DNA from 2 places in the Bradyrhizobium sp. UFLA01-814 genome. Region 2 is predicted to be linked to the other one. Evidence: predicted binding sites of a transcription regulator. Region 2 holds the regulator's gene; the other holds the start of a gene.
The links. Region 2 encodes LexA, which represses DNA repair genes until DNA is damaged. Its sites were predicted from a motif close to TGTTCNNNNTGTGTTCNG; they were not measured.
Positions count from the first base shown of each region.

Region 1: the regulator LexA is predicted to act here: its motif matches at 1,859-1,876, upstream of dinB (DNA polymerase IV).

Region 1 is NZ_JAQOSR010000026.1:22,684-27,744, forward strand. It holds gene PMN64_RS10800 (hypothetical protein) at 1-921, opposite strand, end outside; gene PMN64_RS10805 (hypothetical protein) at 1,249-1,680, opposite strand; gene dinB (DNA polymerase IV) at 1,938-3,185, shown strand; gene PMN64_RS10815 (hypothetical protein) at 3,300-3,509, shown strand; gene pyk (pyruvate kinase) at 3,591-5,006, opposite strand; gene PMN64_RS10825 (glycerate kinase) at 5,010-5,061, opposite strand, start outside.
Region 2 is NZ_JAQOSR010000089.1:30,621-35,681, forward strand. It holds gene PMN64_RS25100 (ComEC/Rec2 family competence protein) at 1-1,405, shown strand, start outside; gene PMN64_RS25105 (hypothetical protein) at 1,402-1,629, opposite strand; gene PMN64_RS25110 (hypothetical protein) at 1,775-2,203, opposite strand; gene lexA (transcriptional repressor LexA) at 2,461-3,165, opposite strand; gene glp (gephyrin-like molybdotransferase Glp) at 3,410-4,624, opposite strand; gene PMN64_RS25125 (HAD family hydrolase) at 4,651-5,061, opposite strand, start outside.

The sequences.
Region 1 (5,061 bases), on a different contig from region 2:
TGAAGGCAGCGGAATCATTCCGCCGGTGATGGGATCGCCGACATTGATCGGCGCGACAGCTGCGCCGGCCGAAGGCGCTGCCTTGATGTACTCCCTTATCAACTGAATCTCTTCACGCGAGAGGCTGAGCGCGGCCTGCTCGCCTGCGCTGTCAGTCAGCTTCTTTTCCGCCTCGGCCTTGTTTTGCGCATCTTCCTGCTGGGCGGCATCGCGTTTTGCGACTTCGACCTGTTCGAGTCTGGCGAGGCGTTCCCTCAGCGGCGCGATTTCCCGCCGCAACGCGGCAATGTCCGACTTCAGCGAAGAGAGCTGACCAAGCGCGATCGCGGCGGCAACGCAAGCGACGACCGAGATCAGGCTGAGGCACGCCACCGCCAGCCCCGTCAATCCGCCTCGACGATCGGCACGACGATCCGGGACATCCTCCGCGGATCGCCGTCGCCGCGCGGCGGCGAATTTGGGCATGGTCGTGCCGAGCAAGCTGACCAGACCGGATAGCCGCGAAGCCGTTCGGTTCGTCGCTTGAAACGAGCCGAATGCAGGCGCAGGGATGATCGGAGAGTCCCCCGAGGGGATGTCGGGAGCAGTGGTCGAACGGCCCTCGCCGGATGGCTGGCGGTCGTCGCGGTCCTCGCGCGTCATGCCGGGGAGCTCGAGATCAACGTTGTCGGGACGGTCGATCGCGGTGTCCGCACCTGGATGGCGCGTGTCGGCTGCAACAGCGTCCAATTGTTCCGTTTCCTGTGGATCGAGTCTTTGCTCGATGCGGGCGGTTTCAAGCGAGCGCCACAGCGAGAGTCCCGAATCGGTGATCTGCAGGCCCGCATCGTTGATCGATGCCCATCCCGATTGGAAGACGTCGGCGTCGCCAAGCTCGGACGGCCGCTTCGACTGCGCGGCTTCATCGCCGGCCGCGATCATGCGCTTGACCTCGCGGCTGACCTCGTCGATCGCGATCCGCTCCCCGGGCCTTGCGGCCAGCACACTCAGGATCGCCAGATTGAACCTCATGCGGCGCCTCGCGATGCCCCATCAACCGGCCGTGCGGTCGTTCCTCTCCCGTCAGGCGACGTGCAAGCCTCAGCGGGGTCGAAGCGGATCAATCATGCCGGCATGGACGTCGGTCAGTCAGGGAGTCGAGCAAGTGTACCGGCTCCCCAAGGGGCAAACAATCCGGCACCAGACCTACGACAGATGGATAAGTCGGCCCGCAAACGCGACGCGTCGGGATCACGTTCGCTGCGCGCCTCAGAGAAACTCGCGAAGCCTGGAGAGCTCGATCACATGCTCGGGTGACAGCACGTCGGGGACGAGGGGAGGCTGCGACTTGGTCCGGATCTCGTAAAGATGTCGCGTCTTCTCGGGCTTGCCCATGAAATCTCGAATGCATTGGTCGAGCGTTCCGTTGACGACCATATAGGGCGCGCGATCCTCTCGCCTCGAGTTGTTGAGCGAAGGCCATTTGTAAAGGTGGGCCGCAGCTTGGAAGTCCACCTGATGAGATTGGTCGGTCATTGCAAAATATCTAGCCGAAAAAGCCCTGCGCGGCAAAGTCAGCCAGCTGATGGGTGAGCTGGTGCGGCAATACGCGCAAGCTGCGTGCGGTCGTCCATCGCAGAAGCCGCCGTCATGCATCTCGAACGATCCGCTGACGTGCGTCGCGTCAATGCCTCGCAGCAACTCCCACTTCGATCTCCCGCGGGCCGAGACCGGGGGCGATGTGGCGAAGGCGGCTGAAGGAAGTGCCGGCAGACCCCCTCGCGCGGCAAGCGCGCGCGGTGGCAACTCGCGTTGACGCCTAGCGTCGTTTGCGGCGCCAGCGGCCGCGGCGACGTGCTGGATTGACTCGATTCCAGAATGTTCCTATTTTGTTCTATTGTCAATTTCCACGTCCGGAGACGGGCGGCTTCGGTCAGGTCAGGGATGAACGGGTCGAGATGGCAGCCGCAGCCACCATCCTTCATGCGGACCTCGACGCATTCTACGCATCGGTCGAGCAACTGCTCGAGCCGTCGCTGCGCGGCAAGCCGATCGCAGTCGGGGGCGGGGTTGTGCTTGCGGCGTCCTATGAGGCCAAGGCCTTCGGGGTGCATGGCGGCATGTCGGGGCGGGAAGCCCGCCAACTGTGCCCGCAACTTGTTTTCGTCGGCGGCCATTTCAGCGACTACCAGCGGCTGGGTGACGCGGCCATCGAGGTGATCGGCGATTTCACGCCGCTGGTCGAGCGAATTTCGATCGACGAGGCGTTTGCGGATGTTGCCGGCTGCACGCACCTGTTCGGAACGCCTGCCGAGATAGCCGCGTCGATCCGGTGGCGCGTGCGCACCGAGCTCGGCCTTCCGATCTCGGTCGGCGTCGCCCGCACCAAGCATCTGGCGAAGATCGCCTCGCAGGTCGCAAAGCCCGACGGACTTGTCGTCGTTGATCCCACCGCCGAGCTAAGCTTTCTTCACGAACTGCCGGTTGAGTTGATGTGGGGGGTAGGGCCGGTCACCAGGACCCGGTTGGACGCGATCGGCGTTGCGACGATCGGTCAGCTCGCCAAACTGTCGGAACGGTCGCTGATGCACTTGCTCGGTCCGGCAGCGGGCGAGAAACTCGCCGCGCTGGCCTGGAATCGCGATCCGCGACAGCTCAAGCCACACCGGCGCGCGCGATCGGCAGGAGCACAATCGGCACTCGGCCGAAAGCCTGCGATCGAGCAAGTCATCCGGCCAACGTTGCTCCATCTCGCCGACCGCGTCGCCACGCGGCTTCGGGCGAAGTCACGGCCTGGACGAACCGTGACGGTGCGCGTCCGCTTCGCCGACCTGAAGTCGGTGACGCGCTCGATGACGCTCGATGCGCCGGTGTGCACGACCATCGTCCTGGCCCGGCTCGCCGAGAATCTGGTGCGCGCTGCCCTTGCCGACCATCCCGGCGAGAAGGTCATCTCGCTGTTGGCGATCTCGGTGTCGCATCTCGAGGAGCATTGGGATCTTGCGCTGGAGCTTCCACTCGGACTGGCGGATGAAGCGCTTCGCCCTGGAAGCCCGACAGGGATGGCCCGCTGGGCGGCGGACCGTGCGATCGACAAGATCCGCGAGCGCTTTGGCTGGGAGGCGATCGGATATGGTTCAGCCGCGCTGGAGGTGGTTCATTCGGTGCCCGATGCGTTTCGCAAGCTTGCCGAGAGAGAGCTCTAGCGCTCGCTGGTTCACGTACCTGTCACTGCATTAAGAAAAGGCAATTTGGAATCGCGCGCTTGTGAGTGGCGACCCCGCACCGCCGGCTTATTTTGAGCCTGCGGAGGGACAGCCATGAAGCACAGCGCCGAACTGATCCAGACGATGCGCGATGCGTTGGATGCGGTCATGACAAGCGTGCCGGCGGATCAATCCGTGTTCGGTCTCAAGGCCGCTGTTGCGGAATGCATCCTGCGAGCCGCAGCTCACGGCCAGACATCGTTCGACGGGCTCGTGACCTCAGCATCCGATCAGCTTCAGTCGATCATCTCGATGCTGACCTAGGCGATCGGGAGGCGTGCGACCATCGCTCGCACCATGCCGCGCGGAGCGCTGATGATGCAATCGCTCGGGCCGACGGTTCTCTCAGGGCAGCGATACGACCCGTAGATTGTTGGTCGTTCCCGCTTGTCCAAAGGGAATGCCGGCAACAACGACCAGCAGATCGCGGCTCGATGCAAACTGCTCTGCATGCGCGAATGCAGTTGCGCGCTCGACCATCTCCTCATGGCTCTGAACGTCGCCGGAAAGCACGCTGTGAGCGCCCCAAAGCAGGCACAGGCGACGCGACACTTCGCGGCTTGGGGTGATGGCGAGGATCGGGCGGCTCGGCCGCTTGCGCGCGACGCGTGCGGCCGTGGTGCCGCTCGAGGTGTAGGCCACGATGGCCGCGGCGTGAACGACGGAGGCGAGATCGGCCGCTGCCGTCGCCACGGCATGCGGTGGCGTCTGCTCTTCGCCGGGCTGGGTCGCCTCGACGATCGAGCGGTACATCTTGTGTTGCTCGGTGCTGCGGATGATGCGGTCCATCATCTCGACCGCCTCGCGCGGATATCGGCCTGTCGCGGACTCGGCCGACAGCATCACTGCGTCTGCGCCGTCATAGATGGCGGTCGCAACGTCGGAGACTTCCGCACGCGTCGGCGTAGGGGCGGCGACCATGGAGTCGAGCATTTGCGTGGCGACGATCACGGGCTTCACCGCGAGACGGCAGGCCCGCACCAGCTCCTTCTGGCGCCCCGGCACGTCCTCATGCGGGATTTCGACGCCGAGATCTCCCCGCGCAACCATGATGGCGTCGCACAACTGGATGATATCGTCGATCCGTTCGAGCGCTGCCGGCTTCTCGATCTTGGCCATCAGACCGGCGCGGTCCCCGATGAGGCCTCTCGCCTCGATGATGTCCGAGGGCTTCTGCACGAACGACAGCGCAACCCAATCCACGCCAAGTTTCAGGCCGAACTCCAGATCGAGGCGATCCTTCGCGGTCAGCGGTGAAAGATCGAGGACCGTCCCCGGCAGATTGACGCCCTTGTGATTCGAGATCGTGCCGCCGACGATCACCTTGGCTTCGATGAAATCGTCACCGAGCCCGGTAACGCGAACGCGGACCCTGCCGTCGTCGATCAGAAGGTCATGGCCAGGGGCAACGGCGGCAAAGATCTCCCGATGCGGGAGGGGAATTCCGGTTCGGTCGCCTTCCGATCCGGACAAAACGAACCGAATGGTCTCTCCGGCCACTGCGGCGATCTTTCCATCGCGCAAGGTGCCGACGCGGATCTTCGGACCCTGGAGGTCCATCAGGATGCCGATCGGTCGGCCGACTTCCTGTTCCAGCTTTCGGATCGCCGCGTGAATGCGTGCGTGGTCGCTCTGCGTTCCGTGACTGAAGTTCAGGCGGAATGTATCGACGCCCGCCAGCAGCAGCGCCTCGAGCATCTCGGGGGAACTGCTGGCGGGACCGACGGTTGCGACGATCTTGGCGCGTCGATGACGGCGCATGGGTCACCTCATTGCTGGCTTGATTCCCGGCTTGCCGGCTGCAATCAGCACGGCG
Region 2 (5,061 bases):
CTCGGGGCTCGGCCATGTGCTGTCGATCTCCGGCTACCATATGGCCGTGGTCGCCGGCGTCGTGTTCTTCGCGGTGCGCGCGCTGCTCGCGCTGTTTCCGGCGCTGACGGCGGGGCATCCGATCAAGAAATGGGCCGCGGCGGCCGCGCTGCTCGCCGCGGCCTTCTATCTGTTGCTGTCGGGCGCGGAGGTCGCGACGCAACGGTCGTTCTTCATGACTGCCGTGGTGCTGCTCGCCGTGATCGTCGACCGCCGCGCGATCACCTTCCGCACGCTGGCGGTGGCGGCACTGATCGTGCTCGCGATCGCGCCGGAAGCGCTGGTGCATCCGAGTTTTCAGATGTCGTTCGCCGCGACGCTCGGGCTGGTGGCGCTGGTGCAGATCGGGCTGCCGAACCTATTCGCGTCGCCCGACCATTCGGCGACCGCGCGGGTTGCGCTGTGGGGCGGGCGTGAGCTCTCGATGCTGATGCTGGCCTCGCTGGTGGCAGGGCTTGCGACGACGCCCTACGCCGCGTTCCATTTCCATCGCGTGACGCCCTACGGGCTGCTCGCGAACCTCGCGGCGATGCCTATTGTGTCGGCGGTCGTGATGCCGGCCGGCCTGCTGGGGCTCCTCGCCATGCCGTTCGGCTTCGACGGCGTGTTCTGGGCGATCATGGGACTCGGCATCGACTGGATGATCCTGGTGACGCAATGGGTCGCCGCACTCCCGGGCGCGGTCGGCCGCATGGCGGCGTTCGGGATCGGGCCGCTGATCGCAGCGAGTGCCGGCATCATCCTGCTCGGGCTGCTGCGCACGCCGCTGCGCTGGTCGGGTGCGGTGCTGCTGGTGATGGCGTCGGTCTGGGCGCTCAGGGTGCCGCAGCCGGACGTGCTGGTCTCCGGTGACGGCCGCAACGTCGCGGTGCGCGGCGGTGACGGGCGGCTGCATTTGATGCACAGCGCCAAGGATGCGTTCCTGGTCAAGGAGTGGTTGGCGGCGGACGCCGACGCGCGGACCGCCACCGATGCGTCGCTCGGCGAGGGCGTCTCCTGCGATGCCGGCGGCTGCGTGGCCCAGGGACCTGGCGGCGCCTTCGTCGCGCTCGCGACCCGGCCGGAGGCGCTGGCGGACGACTGCGAGCGCGCAGGCCTGATCGTGACCGCGCGGCCGGCGCCGCAGGGCTGCGCGGCCTCGGTGATCGATGCCGAGCGGCTGCGCCGCCACGGCGCGCTGGTGCTACGGCGGATCAGGGACGGTTACGCCGTCGATGCGGTGAAGCCCGGCGGGATCGACCGGCCGTGGTCGCCGGCGGTTCCGGGCGACGGCGAGAGCGAGACGACGCTGCGCGCGCCGGCCGCCGCGCCGCGGCCCGCCGTGGACGCGACGCCGGCCGAGACCGATCTGCAGGGCGATGATTAGCGGTGGTCCGGTGAGGGGCCGCTCGGCAGCTCGAACAGGCCGAGATGGTATTCGTCGGAATCGGGGCCGGCGTCGGGCTTCTTGACGAGGGTAAAGGAAGCCTCGGGAAATTGCTCCCAGACTTTCAGGTCGTCGGCCGTCACCGTCAGCCAACCGAACCGGAACATGTAGCGGCCCGGTTCCGTGACGCGTCCAGCCTTTTGCCATGTGACCTTATCGACCACCGCACACGTCCTCCGTGCCCGATGATGCGCCAAGGCGCCGGCCGACGCAAACCTCCTCCTGCGCCCCGGAAGCGGAAGTCCGGGGTCGCCCGAAATTGCTTAGGTCATCCGCCGCCGAACAGCTCATTCCGCGGCGACGATGCGCTCAACCCAAAAACAGCGTTGCGAATGCGGAGGGCCGCCGCTCGACGACCTTCGGCTTGTGCTCGACCGGCGGATGCAGCGCCGGCAATTGTAGCACGCTGACGCGCTGTCCCTCGACCAGCTGGGTCACCAGGACATGGCTGCCGTCGGGGAATTCGACCGCGTCATGATGCCGATCGGGCACGTCGGGCTCGACTTCGTTGAATACGCCGACGCGATAGTTCAGCGTCTTGGTCCAGATCCAGCGGCTGTCGTAGCGAACGTTCTCGGCGAAAGCGAGCTCGGTGCCCGGCAGCATGCAGACCGCGACAGTGGGATCGTTCTCCGAAGCAAAGCCGCGGGTCGACGTGCCGCGGAACGTCGTCGTGATCAGCGTCTCTCCGACAATGGCGGGGCGCGATGCCACGGCGTGCAGACTATAGTCACACATCGGATGGCTCCTCATTTCGAGGTAGCGACCCGTGCCTCTCCTTGAGGCATTAGGGCCTCTACCAGAGTGGACGATAGCGAACGAGCTTCTGCTCGTTTCTGGGCGATTGTACGACTGGTCCGAGACCGCCTCCGATCACAAACACGCGACGCTGCGCGAGAGGTATCGGAGCGCATCGGGCAGGCCGTACGCTACACTATCATGCAAGGAACGATCCGACGTGTTGCTCGTTCCCGGCCGCCGCAAGTATTTGCAATTCAGTATTTGCGATAAAGCCCGATCAGCTTGCCTTGGATGCGGACCCGGTTCGGCGGCAGGATGCGCACTTCATAGGCGGTGTTGGCCGGCTCGAGCGCGATCGATGCGCCGCGGCGGCGGAAGCGCTTCAGGGTGGCTTCCTCCTCGTCGATCAGCGCCACCACGATGTCGCCGGTATTGGCGACGTCGTTGCGCTGGATCAGCGCCATGTCGCCGTCGAGGATGCCGGCATCGACCATCGAGTCGCCGCGCACTTCGAGCGCATAGTGCTCGCCGGCGCCGAGCATGTCGGGCGGCACGCTGATGGTGTGGCTGCGGGTCTGCAGCGCCTCGATCGGCGTACCGGCGGCGATCCGGCCCATCACGGGGACCGCGACCGGACGGTTGCCGTCGTCCTCGGCGATCGGCGGCGTGCTGGCGCGCCGGCCGAGGGTGCCTTCGATGACGCTGGGCGTGAAGCCGCGGCGGCCGTTGCCCCCGCCGGCCGAGAGTTCGGGCAGCTTGATGACCTCGATGGCGCGGGCGCGGTTCGGCAGGCGGCGGATGAAGCCGCGCTCCTCCAGCGCAGTGATCAGGCGGTGGATACCGGACTTCGAGCGCAGGTCGAGCGCATCCTTCATCTCGTCGAAGGAGGGCGGTACGCCGGCCTCTTTCAGACGTTCATTGATGAAACGCAGAAGTTCGTACTGTTTGCGCGTGAGCATCTCGAGTATTCCCCCGGTTGATAGCGTCGTTCGATTCCGAGACTCTTCTGGTGGGGCCTGCAGGCGGGGCCTGACCTCAGGAGCATGTGCTCAATGCACCTGCTTCCACCCGGCTTCCCGATTGTAGACACCAGTACTCGAAACAAATCATGAACGGACACTATATGTTCGATATGTGTTCCGCAACCACTTAATTTCCGGTGAACGGATCAGGCAACGCACAATCGGCGGGGCGCGAAAAACCTTATTCGGGCAGTGTCAGGATCTCGCATTCGCTGCCTTTGACGGCCGCAGCCGCGAACGGCGGACGCACGAGAAGTGCCCGTGCCGCAGCGAGATTCCCGAGCAGCGACGAGTCCTGCTGCGTCACCGGCGTTGCGATCAGCGTGCCGTCCTCGCGCGCTTCGAGCCGTGCACGCAGATAGTCCTCGCGCTGGTCGTTGGCGGCGAGGTCGCGGCCGAGCAGGGCGCTCGTGCGGCGATGATGAATCACTTTCCGGCCGCTGAGCGCCCGAATCAACGGCACCAAGAACAGGAAGGCGCAGACATAGGACGACACCGGATTGCCGGGCAGGCCGATCACCCGCATCGCGCCGAGCCGGCCGTGCATCATCGGCTTGCCGGGCCGCATCGCAATCCGCCAGAACGTCATGTCGACGCCCTCGGCTTCCAGCGACCGCTTGACGAGATCGTGGTCGCCGACCGAGGCGCCGCCTGTCGTGATGAGGACATCGGCGCCGGCCTCGCGCGCCCGGCGGATGCCGGCCGTGGTCGCCTCCACCGTGTCGGCGGCAACGCCGAGGTCGATGGTCTCGGCGCCCTCGGCGCGCGCCAGCGCCCGCAGCGCGTAGCCGTTGGAATAGACGATCTGGCCGGGGCCGGGCTGCGAGCCCGGCATTACCAGCTCGTCGCCGGTCGCCAGCACCGCGACCTTCGGGCGGCGGCGCACCGCAAGTTCCGGATAGTTCATGGCGGCCGCCAGCGACAGCGCGCGGTCGGACAGGCGGCTGCCGCCGCTGAGCAGCACCTCGCCCGCACGGAAGTCGACCCCGGCCGGGCGGATGTGCCGTCCGACGCTGGCGGCCTCCGTGATCGTGATGTGGTCGCCGCCGTCGACGGCGGTGTCTTCCTGGATGATCACCGCGTCGGCGCCATTGGGGATCACGCCGCCGGTGAAGATCCGCACCGCCTCGCCGGCGCCGACCGTCCGCTCGAACGGCCGGCCGGCGGCCACTTCGCCGATCACCTTGAGCCGGGCCTTTAGGTCAGCCGCATCGGCGGCGCGCACCGCATAGCCGTCCATCGCCGACATCGGCTGCGGCGGCTGGGTACGCAGCGCGGCGAGGTCGTGCGCCAGGGTGCGGTGGTAGGCGGCATCGAGCGCGACCATCTCCTCCGGCAGCGGTTCGGCGCCGGCGAGGACGGCGGACAGGGCATCGGCAACCGGCATCAGGGCCACGCTCAGAGCTCCTCAATTCCTAATGTTCAAATACCAAGTGCGGTCAAAGCCCTTGCCACGTCATCCGTCGATGTCACGTGGATAGCATGAAGGCCGCGCGCCCGCGCACCTTCGATATTGGCGGCCAGGTCGTCGAAAAACAGGATCCGCGACGCCGGCACGCCGATGGCTTTTACCACATGATCGTAGGCCTCGGCGTCGGGTTTGCGGAAGCCGATGCTCGAGGACAGGATCACGTTGCGGAAATGGCTGAGCAGCTCGGAATGGGTGACCGAGAAATGCGCGACATGGGCCGGATTGGTGTTGGAGAAGGCGTAGAGCGGCATCCGCTCGGCGGCCGCCGCGAGCAGCGGGGCGATGCCCGGCATCTCGCCGGTGAAGATCGCATTCCAGCCTTCGAGGAACTGGGCGTCCGTGATGTCGATGCCGAGCGTCCG